3 regions of the Levilactobacillus sp. HBUAS70063 genome follow, and region 2 is predicted to be linked to each of the others. Evidence: predicted binding sites of a transcription regulator. Region 2 holds the regulator's gene; each other region holds the start of a gene.
The links. Region 2 encodes Rex, which represses fermentation and respiration genes when NADH is low (regulators of the CRP and FNR family bind a similar motif). Its sites were predicted from a motif close to TTGTGAANTANTTCACAA; they were not measured.

Region 1: the regulator Rex is predicted to act here: its motif matches at 2,310-2,327, upstream of adhE (bifunctional acetaldehyde-CoA/alcohol dehydrogenase).
Region 3: the regulator Rex is predicted to act here: its motif matches at 2,149-2,166, upstream of pdhA (pyruvate dehydrogenase (acetyl-transferring) E1 component subunit alpha).

The regions. Positions count from the first base shown of each region.
Region 1 covers NZ_JBANSM010000005.1:194,234-200,209, reverse strand. The annotation lists gene V8I28_RS09410 (DUF1836 domain-containing protein) at 1-10, shown strand, start outside; gene V8I28_RS09405 (glycerophosphodiester phosphodiesterase) at 205-1,998, opposite strand; gene adhE (bifunctional acetaldehyde-CoA/alcohol dehydrogenase) at 2,411-5,029, shown strand; gene V8I28_RS09395 (aggregation-promoting factor) at 5,567-5,976, shown strand, end outside.
Region 2 covers NZ_JBANSM010000004.1:111,070-117,045, forward strand. The annotation lists gene V8I28_RS07375 (ABC-F family ATP-binding cassette domain-containing protein) at 468-2,420, opposite strand; gene V8I28_RS07380 (redox-sensing transcriptional repressor Rex) at 2,846-3,484, shown strand; gene groES (co-chaperone GroES) at 3,745-4,029, shown strand; gene groL (chaperonin GroEL) at 4,094-5,719, shown strand.
Region 3 covers NZ_JBANSM010000001.1:438,206-444,181, forward strand. The annotation lists gene V8I28_RS02140 (alpha-ketoacid dehydrogenase subunit beta) at 30-1,007, opposite strand; gene pdhA (pyruvate dehydrogenase (acetyl-transferring) E1 component subunit alpha) at 1,010-2,125, opposite strand; gene def (peptide deformylase) at 2,401-2,961, shown strand; gene V8I28_RS02155 (hypothetical protein) at 3,034-3,531, opposite strand; gene V8I28_RS02160 (DNA-directed RNA polymerase subunit epsilon) at 3,723-3,941, shown strand; gene rnjA (ribonuclease J1) at 3,938-5,617, shown strand; gene V8I28_RS02170 (diacylglycerol/lipid kinase family protein) at 5,793-5,976, shown strand, end outside.

The sequences.
Region 1 (5,976 bases), on a different contig from region 2:
AAAGAAATAGGGTTAAAGCAATAGAGAAAACGCGTCAACACGAAAAAAGTGTTGGCGCGTTTTTTAATTGAAATTGAGGTGTCCCCCACAGCAGGCGGAACCCCTGGCAGGCGCAGGCTCCTGGCTTCACTAATTTTAGTGGGCAGAACACCATCGTTGTGAGAATAAGCGCATTAATTCTACTTTCAATCTTTAAATCGAAATCTATTGCGTCTGCGTTTCCAACGTTAAGTCATTCATAAAGGTCAGAAGCAGGTTGGCGTAGCTCGGGTGGTCCGTGTTGTCTTTGATTTCCTGTTGAATCAGGTGAAGATTGTTGGTGATGACCCCGTTGACGCCGATAAACATCATCTGGTCCATGGTGGTTATATCATCGATGTCCCAGGCGTAAACCTTCTTGTGTTCCCGGTCGGCCTGCTCGATGAAGGTGTCGTTGAGCGTGGTTTCCTCCATGGTGTAGGCGTTGGCCCGTGTGTGGGGGAAGGTGAGGTTGTACGGCAGAATATAGCTGACGAACAACTCGGGATGTTCTTTCTTCAGTCGGTTCATGATGGTGTAGCTTAACGTATGCACCTGTTCGTGATTGGCCAGGATGCGGGCACCAAACTGCCGGTAGAACCGCTCCGGCAAGTCCTTCGTGTCGGCTCCGCCAGTTTTAATCTCGATGAGGAGTTTCTGATGATGTTGGATGGCCGAATTGAGGTAGTGGTTAAAGCTAGGAATCTTGGCCTGGTAGCCATTTTCGGTCACGGTGATGTGGGTGAGTTGCTTGAGAGTCAACGAGGAGACCTTGCGATTGATGCCAGCGAGGGCCTTTAGGTTGCCATCGTGCATGACCACGAATTGATGGTCCTTGGTCATTCGGATGTCCATTTCCACGTAGTCCGGCTTCTCCCGACTGGTCTTAACCATGGCGGGAATCGTGTTCTGCACGCCATTGCCGTTATCCACACCCCGGTGGGCAATGGTCAACGGTTTGCTCATAGCCAGACCGTTGAGATAAATCAGGTTGAATCCAACCAGCGCGGCGCTAATGACAACGAGGCCGCTGACAATCAACGCGCGGGTTCGTAGTCGAGTCTTGGCCGGTTCGCGGAAGCTAAAGAGCATGGATGGTGTGGTCTGATGGATATCGTGGCTACTGAGAATCACCATCATGAAGATCACGGTGGCGTAGCAGACAATAAATTCCGTAATGACTTCCATCAAAAATAGATTAATCGTGGCCGCGACCAACGCCACGTGGGTCTTGTCGAAAAAGACTTGGCCGACGTATAAGGCGGCGTAGATGAAAGCCACGGCAATGCTGACCATGATTAAGGTCACGATAATTTTGAAGAAATAGTTCCAGAAGTGGCCGCGCGTCCGTTGCCAGCTGAGGCGAATGGCTTCGCGGCTGTGGTAGTGGTCGATCATCATCAGCGGAAGCACAGCGATGAGTCGAATGCCCAGGTAGGCCGCGCCGACGTAGAAGATGCCGAGGAGGACCGCGAAGACGTTGTTATCCATGAGATAACTGATGATAAAGGCGGGAATCTTAGCCTTGTTGAGCAGGGGCGTGGTGAAGAGTTCGCTCGCGAATGGCATGAGAACAATAAAATAAACAATAAAGAAAAGAAAGGTACTGGGGGAGGCGCCGGCAATACTACGAATGGTATCCCCCAAAATGCCGAGCATGGTCTGTGGCCGTCCGTGGCGGATATTGGTAATTCCCAGTAATAAGTAAGCAAATTGCCAGTAAATTAGGGTCACGATTGCTAGGAGAATGAGAAGCAGTCCCACGATGGCGAGGGGATGATTAAGAACAAGCGATCCGATGTTGGTGTAAGAAATATAGGGTACGTGTTGCCATCGCATGAGTGCCGAAGTCAGCCACGTTAAGATGGGGACGGCAATGTAACTGACCACGAGGTTCGTCAAGAAGACGAGGGTCACGTAGCTTCCCCAATGGCTAAAGAAGTGATGGTTGGCATCGCGCCAAAAAGCCCAAGGCCGCATAAAAATCACGCTTTCCGATTAATAAGTAGGGTGGTGTTCCAGCGGGAAATGCCGCAGATACACCACGTCTAAGCTAACTTTAGCATAGTCTGCAAACGGACGGGCGAAAATCGGTTAAGTTAAGTGAAAAAAGCTTGGCAACGACAAACGTTACGCGCCACGTAAACGATTGCAATGAAAAAGAAAGGACTGGTTGTGATTTAAAATACATATAAAAATAATTTTAAAAAAGTTTTGGTGAAGTGTATGCGCTTACATTAGCCGTGGCTGTAAGCCTTGCTATCAGTGGGTTTGTTTGCCAATCTAACTAGTTGTGATTTTTTTAACATAAACCTCTTGCAGAATTTCAAAAAGGTGATATGATTTAACTCGTGAATAACTTAACAAGATGTTTTCAAATGGAGGCATAAGAATGTTAAAAGACGTGAAAGAAAACCCAAAAGCTAAAAAACAAGAAAACGGCGAAACCGTTGACCAAATGATCGACCGGTTGACCGCGAAAGCCCATGATGCTCTGTGCGCCATGGATGACTTTACCCAAGAAAAAGTTGACCACATCGTTCACCAAATGGCGATTGCTGGTTTGGACAAGCATATGGAATTGGCCAAGGCCGCTTACGAAGAAACCGGTCGTGGTGTGATGGAAGATAAGGCCGTTAAGAACATGTTTGCCACCGAAGAAATCTGGCACTCAATCAAGCATGATAAGACGGTCGGCATCATCAAGGATGACCGTGAACGTCAATTGATTACGGTCGCCGAACCCCTGGGTATCTTAGCCGGGGTGACGCCCGTGACTAACCCAACGTCAACGGCAATGTTCAAGTCCTTGATTGCGGTGAAGACGCGGAACCCAATCATCTTCGCCTTTCACCCACAAGCACAGAAGTCTTCCGTGATGGCTGCCAAGGTCGTCCGGGATGCAGCGATTGCTGCAGGAGCCCCAGAAGGCGTGATTCAATGGATCGACAAGCCTAGCCTGGAAGCCACGACGGCATTGATGAATCACCCAATGGTGGCCAGCGTCTTGGCTACTGGTGGTCCTGGGATGGTTAAGGCCGCTTACTCCACTGGGAAGCCAGCCTTAGGGGTTGGTCCTGGTAACGGTCCGGCTTACATTGAAAAGACGGCCAACATCAAGCGTTCCGTTTACGACATTGTTTTATCGAAGACGTTTGATAACGGGATGGTTTGTGCTTCCGAGAACAGCGCCGTGATTGACCAAGAGATTTACGACGATGTGAAGAAGGAAATGGAAGCTCGCGGCGTCTTCTTCATTAAGAAGAGCGACGAGAAAGCTTTAGCCGACGCAATGTTCCGGCCAGAAGGCGGCGTTAAGGGTCCCGTTGCCGGGATGTCGGCCCAAAAGATTGCCGAACTTGCTGGGATTAAGGTACCCGCAACGGCCAAGGTCTTGGCAGCCGAATTGAAGGGTGTGGGTCCTAAGTTCCCGCTGTCTCAAGAAAAGCTGTCACCCGTTCTGTCCGTCTACAAGGCCAAGAGCCACGAGGATGCCTTCAGACTCTGTGATGAACTCCTCCACTTCGGTGGATTGGGTCACACGGCCGGCATCCACACGATGGACGATGATCTCGCTACGGAATTTGGGATTAAGATGAAGGCCAGTCGGGTCTTGGTTAACACGCCATCCGCTATCGGGGGAATCGGGAACCTTTACAACGAAATGATTCCTTCATTAACCTTAGGAACCGGTTCATGGGGCAAGAACTCCGTGTCCCATAACGTTTCCTCATTTGACCTGTTGAACATCAAAACGATTGCAAAGCGGCGAAATAATATGCAGTGGATTAAATTACCTCGAGTTTACTTTGAAAAGACGTCTGTCCGTTACCTGGACGATATGCCTGGCATCAAGCGGGTCTTCCTGGTAACCAGCCCATCCATGGTGGAATTGGGTTACGTTGACACCGTCTTAAATGAATTGAAACGGCAACCAGATGGCATTGAATACTCCCTGTTCTCAGACGTTGAACCCGACCCAACGACCGATACGGTTAACCGTGGGGTTGCGCAGATGCGGACGTTCAAGCCGGATACCATCGTTGCCTTAGGTGGGGGCTCGCCAATCGATGCCGCCAAGAACATGTGGTTATTCTACGAAGATCCGAACGCTAGCTTCTTTGGCGCCAAGCAGAAGTTCTTGGATATTCGGAAGCGGACTTACAAGTTCCACAAGCCACACAAGGCCCAATTCGTGGCCATTCCAACGACTTCTGGGACGGGTTCCGAAGTAACGCCATTCTCCGTGATTACCGATTCCAAGACCCACGTGAAGTACCCATTGGCCGACTACGCCTTGACGCCGGACGTGGCTATCGTGGATTCGCAATTTATCCAAACGGTACCGAAGAAGACGGTGGCTTACTCCGGACTGGACGTTTTGACCCACGCCATCGAATCTTACGTTTCAGCGATGGCCTCCGATTACACGCGGCCATGGTCCTTACAAGCCATCAAGTTAGTCATGGAAAACCTGACGAACTCCTACAATGGGGATGTTACGGCGCGTGAAGAAATGCATAACGCTTCGACGCTTGCTGGCATGGCCTTTGCCAACGCCTTCCTCGGGGTGGACCACTCCATCGCCCACAAATTGGGTGGCGAGTTTGGCTTACCTCATGGGTTAGCGATTGCCATCACCCTGCCACACGTTATCCGGTACAACTTCAAGGAACCAACGAAGCTGGCTATGTGGCCGAAGTACGAGTACTTCCGGGCGGATGAAGACTACGCACAGATTGCTCGGTACCTGGGTCTGTCAGGAAACACCAAGGAAGAATTGAAGGAAGCCTTAGTCAAGAAGGTTATTGATTTGGCTCACTCGGTTGGTGTGACCCTGAGTCTGAAGGCTAACGGGGTGGATAAGGCCCACTTCGACAAGACCGTGGATCACTTAGCGGAATTGGCCTTTGAAGACCAATGCACTACGGCTAACCCAAAGGAACCGCTAGTGTCAGAATTGAAGCAGATCATGATTGATGAATATGACGGGAAAAACGTTGAAAAATAACGGTTAACCCGGGACGGTCGCTCTGAAAAGGGCGACCGTTTTTTCGTTTTCTACTATATTATATGAGCCGTGGAGATCGGTTTGATATGGAAAAGCAAGGGGTGGCGGAGACGGAAAAGGAAGAAATAGCGAATTTTTTGAATAGAAGGAACCGGTTATTGGCGATGACGGTTGTCGTTTTAGGGTGAAATTAGGCGATCTTTGGGGGAGAATTGCTGACGGTTATCGAGAATTTCACGCGTGATTTTGGTGAATTTTGCCAAAAATGACCGAATTTTCATCGAATTATCATTAAAAAGCATAAAAAAATCGCGATTTTCAGTGCAAAAAGCACGTAAAAACACCGGCCTTTTTCGCCAAAATGGGTAAAAATTGGCTGATTAAAGCGTTTTATATTACGGTGGAGTTACAAATATTACGGAATGTCATAATGTAATATTTTTCTTAACCTCCGTGTAATCTAACATCAATTTGAATGTAATACCCATCAGTTATTCTAATAGCCGTTAAGCAAACAAAGGAGGACATTCATTTCTTATGAATATCAAAAAAGCTTTAGTTACGACTTTAGGGACGGTAGCCGTTGTCGGTGCCGGTCTCTTCGCCTCAACGCAAACGGCTAACGCCGATACTGTTACGGTCAAGCAGGGGGATTCTGTTTGGTCATTAGCTAACACGTACAACACGTCAGTCAACGCCATCGAAAAGGCTAACAGCCTTGCCAACAGCAACTTAATTTATGTAGGTCAAACGTTAAACGTGCCAACCAGCACGACGACGTCAACGACTGCTGCTAACGTTGCTAGCCAAAACTACAGCAACAACACGACGGCTCAAACTAGCCAATCCACGACTAGTCAAGCAACCACGTCTTACTCTAACCAAGCCGCTACTAGCAGCACCACGTCTGCTTCTACGGGTGTTTCTGGCTCCGAAGCCAGTGCCAA
Region 2 (5,976 bases):
AGAAGAAGAACGGGTAGCGATTCGGGCAGGAAAGCTAAGATGAGTTGGAGCGGGATCACTAGTATCGGCCCCGCGCCAAAGAATAACCGTCTAAACCACTTGGAATAATTCTTAAATAGACCGTTTGTTTTCGCGAAACCATCTTGGTAATACTGCTTAAATAACTGCTTCATTAAAAGACATCTCCCCGTGTCACGCGTATTCTCGGCGTAATTCGAGGATACACGCTGAATTAAAATGCGAATGTTTCTCCCCTGAAACCATTTATAATTATAGACGTTGTCGGTCATTGAGACAAGGTACTTGATGAAAGTTCGAGTAATCGCTGAGTCTTGTGCAAGTCGGGGATTCGAATGAATTAAAAAATCAGCGCCGACCCTTAAATCATTAGGGGTTCGACACTGATTTTATGAATAAACGGGTTAACGCTTGTCCTTTAATTTTAGAGAGTCGAAACCATCTCGGCCTTAATCCGCAAAGTCTTCCAGTTCCAGGCTCTTCTCCGTCCACGCATCCTCCGTTTCGCTGAGTTGCGTGGTGACGGCGGTGAGTTGGGCCTGTAGGTCGGCTAGTTTGCCAGCATCGTTGAAGTTGGCCTCTTGGCTCATTTCGGTTTCTACGGCCGTCTTTTGTTTTTCCAATTCGCCCATCTGGTCCTCAAGCGCCGTGACCTGGCGGCTGAGCTTTCGTTTAGCCTTGGCTTGGTCCTTTTGCGCTTGATAGTCAACCTGGGTCTGCTTGGGGGCGACAACAGTGGGGTGGGCTTCTTCGGCCTCGGCGGCTTCCTTGGCCGCGTAGGCATCCTGCTCGGCCTTCTTGGAAACGTAGTAGTCGTAGTTCCCCAGGTACCGCGTGGTGCCCTCGGGACTGAGCTCGACGACCTGCGTGGCGACTTGGTTGATGAAGTACCGGTCGTGGGAAACGAAGAGAATGGTCCCGTCGAATTCATTGAGCGCGGTCTCCAAGACCTCCCGGCTGTCGATGTCCAAGTGGTTCGTGGGTTCATCGAGCATGAGGAAGTTGTCGTGTTGCATGGCCAGCTTCGTCAACAATAACCGGGCCCGTTCGCCCCCGCTCAGGCTGTGGACGCTCTTGTCCACGTCGGCCCCGGTAAACAGGAAGCTACCGAGGATTGAGCGGATATCGCCCTCGGGTGTGGTGGGGTGGTCGTCCCACAACTCGTGCAGGACGGATTTCTTGTCGTGTAGCGTGGCCTGGTCCTGGTCGTAGTAACCGGTATCGACGCCGGTGCCAAAGATAATCTGGCCCTGAATGGCGGGAATCCGACCCAGAATGGTTTTCAGGAGGGTGGATTTTCCAATCCCATTGGGGCCGACGATGGCCACGGCCTGGTGTTTCTTGATGTCCAGGTTGACCGGTGCGGCCAGAATCTGGCCGTCGTAACCCACGGCGCCGTTGACCACGTCGAGGACCACGTTACCGCTCTGACGCTTGGGCCGGAAGCTAAAACGCGCGGCCTTTTCGTCGCCCTCGGGTCGGTCGATGCGGTCCATCTTTTCCAACTGTTTTCGCCGGGCCTGAGCACGTTTGGTGGTGGAGGCCCGGACGATGTTCTTGTTCACAAAGTCTTCCAGCTTGCTGATCTCGGCCTGTTGTTTGTCGTATTCTTTCCAGGCTAAGCGCAGGCGCTCGGCCTTGTCCGCGATGTAGTGGGAGTAATTTCCCGGGTAATGGTCGAGTCCGCCGTGGGCCATGTCGTAGACGTCGTTGACCACGTGATCGAGGAAGTACCGGTCGTGGGAAACGACCAGGATGGCGCCGGGATAGCCTTGCAAATAGCCTTCCAACCAGGTCAACGTTTCCACGTCCAGGTGATTGGTCGGTTCGTCCAGAATCAGGAGATCGGGACGTTCCAGCAGGAGCTTGGCCAGAGCGAGTTGCGTGCGTTGGCCCCCAGATAACTCGTTAATCGGCTTATCATAGTAGCTTTCGTCGAACTCGAAGCCGTGGAGCACGCCCCGAATCTCGGCCTGATAGCCGTAACCATTCTGATCGCTGAAGTCTTGCTGTAATTGGTCATAGCTTGCACTGATTTGATCAAACTTTTCCTGATCGGCGATGATTGCGGGGTCACTCATCTGTTGTTCGAGCTCGTGCATCCGTTTTTCCATGGCGATGAGCTTGGCAAAGACGCTGAGCATTTCGTTCCAAACGGTCTTGGTCGAGGCCAGACCGGCATTCTGAGCTTGATACCCCATGGTCAGCCCACGCTTAGTGGTAATCTGACCGACATCGGGCGCCGTTTCACCGGCAATCATTTTTAATAGGGTAGATTTACCCGCGCCGTTGCGGCCGACGAGGGCCACGCGACCGTGTTCGGGCACGTCCATGCTGACGTTTTCGAAGAGGACACTGGCGCCGAAACGCCGCGTAACCTGCTGAACTTGTAAAAGAATCACGGTAAACCAACCTCCTTTGTTGTGATGGCTTAAAAGTGAAGGGACGTTACTTTTAGGTTATTTCAATTGCCGACTGTCGTGAAAAAGGACATCCCACAATTTGTTTAGTTTATTGATTAAATTTATCGGACCCATCGCGGCAATTCTGGCCGCATTAACGGGAGCAACCGCCGGTGAGTAATTCCAGCGAGGGCCGGCGTTGCCGACTCTGCCGGCTCGCGTGATTGTCCAATCACTATTTTAGCATATTCTATCGGAAGACCGAAATAACCAAATAAATTGTGAAAAAAACTTGCAAATTCTTTCACAAGATGAACGGTTATGCTATAATCTATAAGAAAGTTGATTTCACAATCCAGACAATTATTTAAATATGAGGCTATCGCTTGTGAACGGTAGCCGGTTTCTTTTAGGAGGTCTCGTTTTTGACAGAACAAAAAATTCCGCGGGCGACAGCCAAACGCTTGCCGATCTATTATCGCTATCTCAATATTTTGCTAGACGCCGATAAGACCCGGGTGTCTTCGACCGAATTGTCCGAAGCCGTTAAGGTTGATTCCGCAACAATTCGGCGGGACTTCTCATACTTTGGCGCCCTGGGTAAACGGGGTTATGGGTATGACGTTGAGAGCTTAATCAAGTTCTTTAAGAAGATTTTGAACCAGGACCGCCTGACCAGCGTCGCCCTGATCGGGGTCGGGAATTTAGGACATGCGCTCCTGAACTTTAATTTCCACCAAGACAGTAACGTCCGTATCAGTGCGGCCTTTGACGTGAAGCAAGAGATTGCCAACACGATTCAAAGTGGGGTGCCCATCTATCCGATGACGGATCTACGGACACAATTGGAAGAACAGCAGATTGAAGTGGCCATCTTGACCGTTCCCTCACAAGTGGCCCAAGAGGTTACCGATGAGGCCGTGTCTGGCGGGGTCAAAGGGATCTTAAACTTCACGCCGCTGCGAATCACGGTGCCCAAGGGCGTTCGCGTTCAGAATGTGGACTTGACCAACGAACTCCAGACGTTGATTTACTTCCTGGAACACTACAATAATTTAAGTTAACGTTTGAATCGTAATCCTCCGGGGTTGCGATTTTTTTTGGCCCCAAGTTGGGGGCGGGGTGGTTGCCTGATTATTCACCTCAATGAGCTGGAAAGCCTGGAACTCTAGGCGATGTGCCGGTGGCGGGGGTGGGACCGTGAATTTGTTTGTCAAATTCCTTGATTTTTATAGGGAAAAACCATATATTAGATATTGTTGATTAGCACTTATGTTAGTCAAGTGCTAATAGTGCTAAAAGTAAGTTTATTGGAGGGATTCAAGTGTTAAAACCATTAGGAGACCGCGTCATTTTGGATCAACCAGAAGAAGAAGAAACCACGGTTGGCGGCATTGTGCTCGCAAGTAACGCTCAAGAAAAGCCACAAACGGCAAACGTTGTTGCTGTCGGTGATGGCCGTGTGTTAGACAATGGCGAAAAGGTAGCCCCAACTGTTAAGGTTGGCGACAAGGTATTGTTTGATAAGTATGCCGGGACTGAAGTTAAGTACCAAGACACCACTTACCTTGTTTTACACGAAAAGGACTTAGTCGCTATCGTTGACTAAGCTTTTCCCACTAAGAAGACTATCCAAATAATTCAAAAATTTTAGTATGAGGTGAATGAATAAAATGGCTAAAGAATTGAAATTTTCTGAAGACGCCCGTAGCAAGATGCTTGCCGGTGTTGATAAGTTAGCTGATACGGTGAAGACCACCCTGGGACCTAAGGGACGTAACGTTGTTTTGGAACAAAGCTACGGCAACCCAACCATCACGAATGATGGGGTAACGATCGCGAAGTCCATCGAACTTGACGACCACTTCGAAAACATGGGAGCTAAGTTGGTTTCTGAAGTTGCTTCTAAGACCAACGATATCGCCGGTGATGGGACCACCACTGCTACGGTATTGACGCAAGCCATCGTTAACGAAGGCATGAAGAACGTCACGGCCGGTGCCAACCCTGTCGGCATCCGTCGTGGGATTGAAAAGGCAACGAAGGCCGCCGTTGATGGTTTACACAAGATGTCACATGACGTCAAGACCAAGGACGACATCGCCCAAATCGCTTCTATTTCATCAGCTAGCGAAGAAACCGGTAAGTTAATTGCCGATGCCATGGAAAAGGTTGGTAACGATGGGGTTATCACCATTGAAGAATCCCGTGGTGTTGACACCAGCTTGGACGTGGTTGAAGGGATGCAATTCGACCGTGGCTACATGTCACAATACATGGTTACCGACAACGACAAGATGGAAGCCAACTTGGACAACCCTTACATCTTGATTACCGACAAAAAGATTGCCAACATCCAAGATATCTTACCATTACTGCAATCCGTTGTTGAACAAAGCCGTTCATTGTTGATCATCGCCGATGACATTACCGGTGAAGCTTTGCCAACGTTGGTTCTGAACAAGATGCGTGGGACCTTCAACGTGGTTGCTGTTAAGGCACCTGGCTTTGGTGACCGTCGGAAGGCAACCTTGCAAGACATCGCGGTTCTGACTGGTGGGACGGTCATCACTGATGACTTGGGTCTTAACTTGAAGGACACCACGATTGATCAATTAGGTCAAGCCCAAAAGGTTAACGTGACTAAGGACAACACCACTGTGGTTGAAGGTGCTGGTGCCAAGGATCAAATCGCTAACCGGGTTGCTGAAATCAAGGGCCAAATCGAAGAAACGACTTCTGACTTCGACCGTGACAAGTTGAAGGAACGTTTGGCTAAGTTAGCCGGCGGGGTTGCCGTTGTTCGGGTCGGTGCCGCAACCGAAACTGAATTGAAAGAACGGAAGTACCGCATTGAAGATGCCTTGAACGCAACGCGTGCCGCTGTTGAAGAAGGCTTCGTTGCTGGTGGTGGAACTGCTTTGATCAACGTGATCAAGGACGTTGCCGCTGTCAAGGCAGAAGGCGACGAACAGACCGGGGTTAACATCGTTCTCCGTGCCCTGGAAGAACCCGTTCGTCAAATCGCTGAAAACGCTGGTGTTGAAGGCTCCGTTGTCGTTGAACACCTGAAGGGTGAAAAGGAAGGCATCGGTTACAACGCCGCTGACGGCCAATACGAAGACATGGTTAAGGCCGGTATCACCGACCCAACTAAGGTTACCCGTTCTGCTCTGCAAAACGCCGCATCCGTATCCGCTCTGTTGTTGACGACCGAAGCCGTTGTGGCTGACAAGCCTGAAGACAACCCAGCACCCGCTGCACCTGCTAACCCTGCAGGCATGGGCGGCATGATGTAAAAACTGAATCGCTAGCTTGCTAGTGGATTAAAAAAGCCAATCGGTGCGCCGATTGGCTTTTTTGTGGTTGCACCTAGTTGGCTAAATATGGCCGTCAGACAAGTCGTTTTGAGCACGGGTCTCTTCACCTGGGAGCACGGGAGAAGGCCCACTACGACCGCCTAGGGATGGTTAAACGGCCATGTGCTTCGGCCAGGCTATGCTGGTCCTTGGGGAGCACCTGGGCAGAGCGGTGACCAGTCGGTAGCGGCATAAAA
Region 3 (5,976 bases), on a different contig from region 2:
ATCTTTTAATTAAGTAGAGCGGTTACATTTTAATAGTTCGCGATTTCACGGACCTTGGCTTCAATGTCATCGGCATTTGGAATCCAATCATTTTCGGCTTGGGCGAATGGGTAAACGCTATCTGGCGCAGCGACCCGACCGATTGGGGCGTCCAAGGACATGATCTTTTCTTCGGCAATATCCGAAGCCACGACGGCACCAACACCGGCCATCCGTTGTGCTTCTTGGACGACAACCACCTTGTGGGTCTTGTCGATCGAAGCAAAGATGGTGTCCGTGTCAATTGGTGACAGTGACCGCAAGTCAATGACTTCGGCGGAAATACCATCCTTAGCCAAGGCATCGGCGGCCGTCAAGGATTCGTTGACTTCTGCACTGTAAGCCACGATGGTAATATCGGTCCCTTCGCGTACAACCTTAGCAGAATCTAGGGGAACCGTGTACTTTTCATCAGGAACTTCATCCTTCATTGACCGGTAGAGCTTCAAGTTTTCCATGAACAGCACCGGATCATCGCTTTCGACTGCGGAGATGATTAAGCCCTTCGCATCGTATGGATTAGCTGGGGTAACCACCCGCAGGCCAGGGGTACTGGTAAAGTAGTTTTCCAAGTTATCCGCGTGCATTTCGGCGGTATGAGTCCCCCCACCAAATGGCGTCCGTACCGTAACTGGGAAGTTCTTTTGACCACCGAACCGGTAGTGATCCCGGGCTAACTGGCCAACAATCCCATCCATGGCTTCGAACGTGAATCCCATGAATTGGATTTCTGGAATTGGCCGCCAACCGGTTAAGGATAACCCGATTGCCAAACCTAAGATTCCGGATTCAGCCAATGGGGTATCGAAGACCCGGTCTTCACCATACTTGTCTTGCAGACCAACCGTGGTCCGGAAGACACCACCGTTTTTACCAACATCTTCACCGAAGATCAAAGTCTTGGGATCATCGTTTAAGACTTGATCCAGACCAGAAGTGATCGCTTTAATATACGTCATTTTAGCCATGATTACTTCGACTCCTTTGCTTCGAATTCTGCAATTTGCTTCTTAACCGCTGGAGTAGGAACATTGTAAGTCCACTTCAGGAAGTCGGAAACCTTTTGTGCTGGGGCTGCTTCCGCTTCCTTCATTGCTTCCTTAAATTCGTCTTTGTATTCGTCGACTAATTTGTCTTCTTGATCTTGTGACCACAGACCCTTGTCCGTTAAGACTTTCCGCATCCGAATCAATGGGTCGGCATCGAACCAAGGCTTTTCTTCTTCCTTCGTCCGGTAACGCGATGGATCATCCCCGGCTGAAGAGTGGGCACCATAACGGTAAGTTAAGGTTTCAATTACCACTGGACCATTGCCAGCAGCGGCAAATTCACGGGCAGCTTTAGAAACTTCGTGAACGGCCACGATGTCCATCCCGTCAACTTGAACGGAAGGAACCCCCATGGCAACCGCCTTTTGTGCTAAGGTTTCGGCACCGGTTTGCTTCTTACGTGGTACGGAAATCGCCCAACCATTGTTTTGAACGAAGAATACGGCTGGTGCTTGGAAGGCACTGGTGAAGTTAACCCCTTCATACCAGTCCCCTTGTGACGTCCCACCATCACCGGTGTAGACGAAGGCAACGCGGTCTTCGTCGCCGTTCTTCTTAATCCCCAAAGCAACGCCGGCAGTTTCAACGTATTGGGCACCGATAATAATTTGTGGGAAGAGCATGTTCGGGTTTTCATGTTGATTGCCTTGAACATGACCCTTAGACCATAAGAAACCTTTTGCAACAGTTGTACCGTGTTGAATCATTTGTGGTAAATCACGGTAAGCAGGTAACAGGAAGTCATTTTCTTTAAATGCTGTGACACTTCCCATTTCACTGGCTTCCTCACCGGCAGTTGGAGCATAGAATCCGAGGCGACCCTGACGGGAGAAGTTCATTGTTTGTTCGTGTAACGTACGCTCCCAAACCATTTTCTTCATGAAGTCAACAAGTTGGTCATCTGAATATTTTGCCAACGTGTCTGGATCAACAACCTTCCCTTCCCGGTCAATGACTTGCACCGGGTGCTTATATGGGTCGGCCATCGTAGCTTTGATTTTGGCAAAGTCTACAATCTGTTTGCTTCCATTAGCCATAAGTAACACTTTCCTTTCACTTGATATGAAATTGTTAACAAGAGTGAGTTAACGTTGCGTTTCCTGACTACACCCCTAAAGTACCATTTTTTCACAACCGTTGCAAGCCCTTTCATTAACGGAAATAAAGGTTTGCTGCAAAATCTTTGACGATGCTTGTGATTCTCAGCTTTCGCTATTTTTAATGTATGGAAACCGTTTTCTTTCATTTCATTTTGTCGGCGTGATATGTTAAAATAAGTGGTAATTATGAATTAAATGCGGAGGTAATGCGCTTGTTTCTCATGAAAGATATTGTCAGAGATGGCGATCCCGTACTGCGTAAGGAAGCGGCTGAAGTCACGTTCCCCTTATCAGCAGAGGATCAACAACTCGCTAAGGACTTAATGGAATACTTAGTGGTCTCCCAAGACCCTGAGCAATGTAAGAAGTATGGGCTGCGGGCCGGCGTTGGCCTGGCCGCTCCCCAAGTCGGCGTCTCCAAGAAGATGGCCTCTGTCCTGGTGCCACCGGCAGAAGAAAACGGGAAGTCACCGTTCACCGACGTCATCATCAACCCCGTCATCGTCTCCGAATCCGTTCAGTTGGGGGCCTTGACCGAGGGTGAGGGCTGCCTCTCCGTGGACAAGGACGTGCCGGGCTTCGTGCCCCGTCACGACCGGATCACCCTGCGTTATTTCGACGTCAACGGTGAAAAGCATCAGATTCGCCTGAAGAACTACCCCGCGATCGTGTGCCAACACGAGATCGACCACTTACACGGGACGTTGTTCTACGACCACATCGACAAGGACCAGCCGTTCAGCCGGGCCGAAGATACCATCATGATTGAGTAATTCGTTGCAAAAGGACCGCGCCGCTTTCACAAATTTCTGCGAAAGTGACGCGGCCCTTTTCAGTTCGGTTACTTACTTAACCACGGGATCGTCTAACTTTTTCAAATCTTTTAAATATTCCACGGTCGATTCATTCATCAGATAAGCTACGTCGAGATGGAGTTCGCCCGTGTAGACCCAGATGTCACTGACCACGAAGGCCGACCCCTGAACCACCGACTTAATCTCGTGGTCGGCACTAAAGCTGGCCAAGGCTTGGTTGAAGGCCCGTTCCAACTCCGGTAAACGGCGCTCCGTATCCATGCCGGCGGGAAAACTGTACTCAAACGACATGACGCCCCGGCCCCAGACGTCGGCCACCGTTTCGGCCGCCTCAATCTGACATTCCGGCTCGGTCAACACGTCTTCGTTCACCAGCCGTTGGAGGGCCGCCTTGACCGCCACATCCGTCTCATCCTGGGCAGATCGGCGAACGATTCGCGTGGCCCGTTGGACAATAGTGCGGTGAATCATTTCATAAATCACAATGGCAATGATAATCCCAATGATGATCTCTACTATTAATGCCATGGCGTCTCCTCCGTTCACTTTGCGTTAGCTTAATCATAGCATGTTTTATCGTCCAGTGGTAATTCTATACAATCGCCTGAAACTATGCTAAAATTGTGCTAATTGTTGTGTAAGCAACCCGCAGTTCGGATGGACCAATGACTCGCCGGTACACTGACGAGTTAAATTATTTTGTTAAAGGAGTTTTGTCAGTGATTTATAAAGTTTATTACCAAAACGATAAAAAGCGGAATCCTAAGCGCGAGGATACCCATTCTCTTTACTTGGAAGCGGACACCGAAGTTGAAGCTCGGGCCCAAGTAGAAGAACACACGGAACACAATATCGAATTCATCGAAGCGATTGAAGGGAATACGCTCGCTTACGAGCAACAGAATCCGAATTACAAGTTAACGGAGTTCAATGAATGAACAAGTTAAACGTCAAAAATAACGAGACCGCTATCTTTGGCGTGGGTGGACTTGGTGAAATCGGGAAGAACACGTACGGCATTCAGTTCCAGGATGAAATCATCCTGATCGATGCCGGCATTAAGTTTCCCGAAGACGAATTATTAGGGATCGACTATGTCATCCCCGATTACCAATACCTCGTTGAAAACCAAGCCAAGATCAAGGCGCTAGTGATTACCCACGGCCACGAAGACCATATCGGCGGTATCCCGTATTTATTGAAGGCCCTCAACGTCCCAGTGTATGCTGGTCCGCTGGCCTTAGCATTGATTAAGAACAAGCTTGAAGAACACGGATTACTTAAATCGACTGAATTACACGCAATTGACGATGATACTGTGCTTAAATTCCGTAAGATGAGTGTCACCTTCTTCCGGACGACCCACTCCATTCCCGATACGTTGGGAATCGCCGTTCACACACCGGTTGGGACGATTGTGGAAACCGGGGACTATAAGTTCGACTTAACACCAGTCACCAACCAGCCGCCTGATCTTCAAAAGATGGCCAAGCTGGGCGCTGAAGGCGTGCTCTGTCTGATGTCAGATAGTACCAACGCCGAACGGCCGATCTGGACGAAATCCGAAAAATGGGTGGGCAAATCCATCCGTAAGATTTTCGACCAAGTCGAAGGCCGGGTCATCTTTGCCACGTTCGCTTCCAACATCTCGCGTATCGAGACCGCTTGCGAAGTCGCGTTGGCTCACGGTCGGAAGATCGCTGTCTTTGGTCGTTCCATGGAAGCTGCCATCGTCAATGGTCGCGAACTGGGTTACCTGAACATCCCTGACGAGGCGTTAGTGGATGCCAACACCATCCGGTCTCTCCCTGCCGAAAAGGTCATGATTCTTTGTACCGGATCGCAGGGTGAACCCATGGCGGCCCTCTCACGGATTGCCAACGGAACCCACCGGCAGATTGCCATTCAACCCGGTGACACCGTCGTCTTCTCCAGTAACCCGATCCCCGGCAACACGATTTCCGTGAACCGGGTCATCAACGAGCTGGAAGAAGCCGGCGCCAACGTTATTCACGGTAAGGTCAATAATATTCACACCTCCGGTCACGGTGGTCAAGAAGAACAAAAGCTGATGCTGCGGCTGATGCAACCGAAATTCTTCATGCCGATTCACGGGGAATACCGGATGTTAAAGATTCATACCGAGTTGGCCGAGCAGTGTGGCGTGCCGTTAGACCATAGTTTCATCCTGCAAAATGGGGATGTGCTGGCGCTAACGCAGGACTCCGCACGGGTTGCCGGTCACTTTACCGCTGGCGATGTTTACATCGACGGTTCCGGCATCGGAGACATTGGCAACGTGGTCTTACGCGACCGGCAACTGCTCTCCGAAGAAGGCTTGGTCGTCGTGGTCGCTACCATCGATCTCAAGAACCAAGAGATCAAGGCCGGCCCCGACCTGCTCTCTCGTGGCTTCGTCTACATGCGTGAATCCGGTGAACTTCTCAACGAAGGCCGCCGGCGCGTGTTCCAGACGATTCGGCGTGCGATGCGTAATCCGAAGGCCACCGAGGCTTCAATTCGGAACGCGGTCATCGATGATCTCCAGAACTTCCTCTTTGCGAAGACGGAACGTCACCCGATGATTTTACCGATGTTTATTATGACCAAGTAAGCTTATGCTTGAAGGGATGTCCCCCGAGACATCCCTTTTTTGCTGGGCTTGAATCCCCCTTCAACTGACGAAACGAACGCCAAATTTTAGGACTCCGGAAAGTTCCGCTAGAATCACTAGGCAGTTTCACCGATTTCGTTTATAATAGTGAGGATTAATAATTGAGAGGAGAAGTATGGTGAGTGTCCAGTTCTATATCATCTTAAACGAGCACGCGGGGAGTGGCCGTGCCAAGGTCTTGTGGCCGGAAATCAAGCAACAGCTCGATGACGCCCACGTCGACTACGAGCTCGCCATTTCAGAATACGCCAACCATGCGATTCTTTTAAGCGAGCAATTTGCCAAACAATTACCGGACG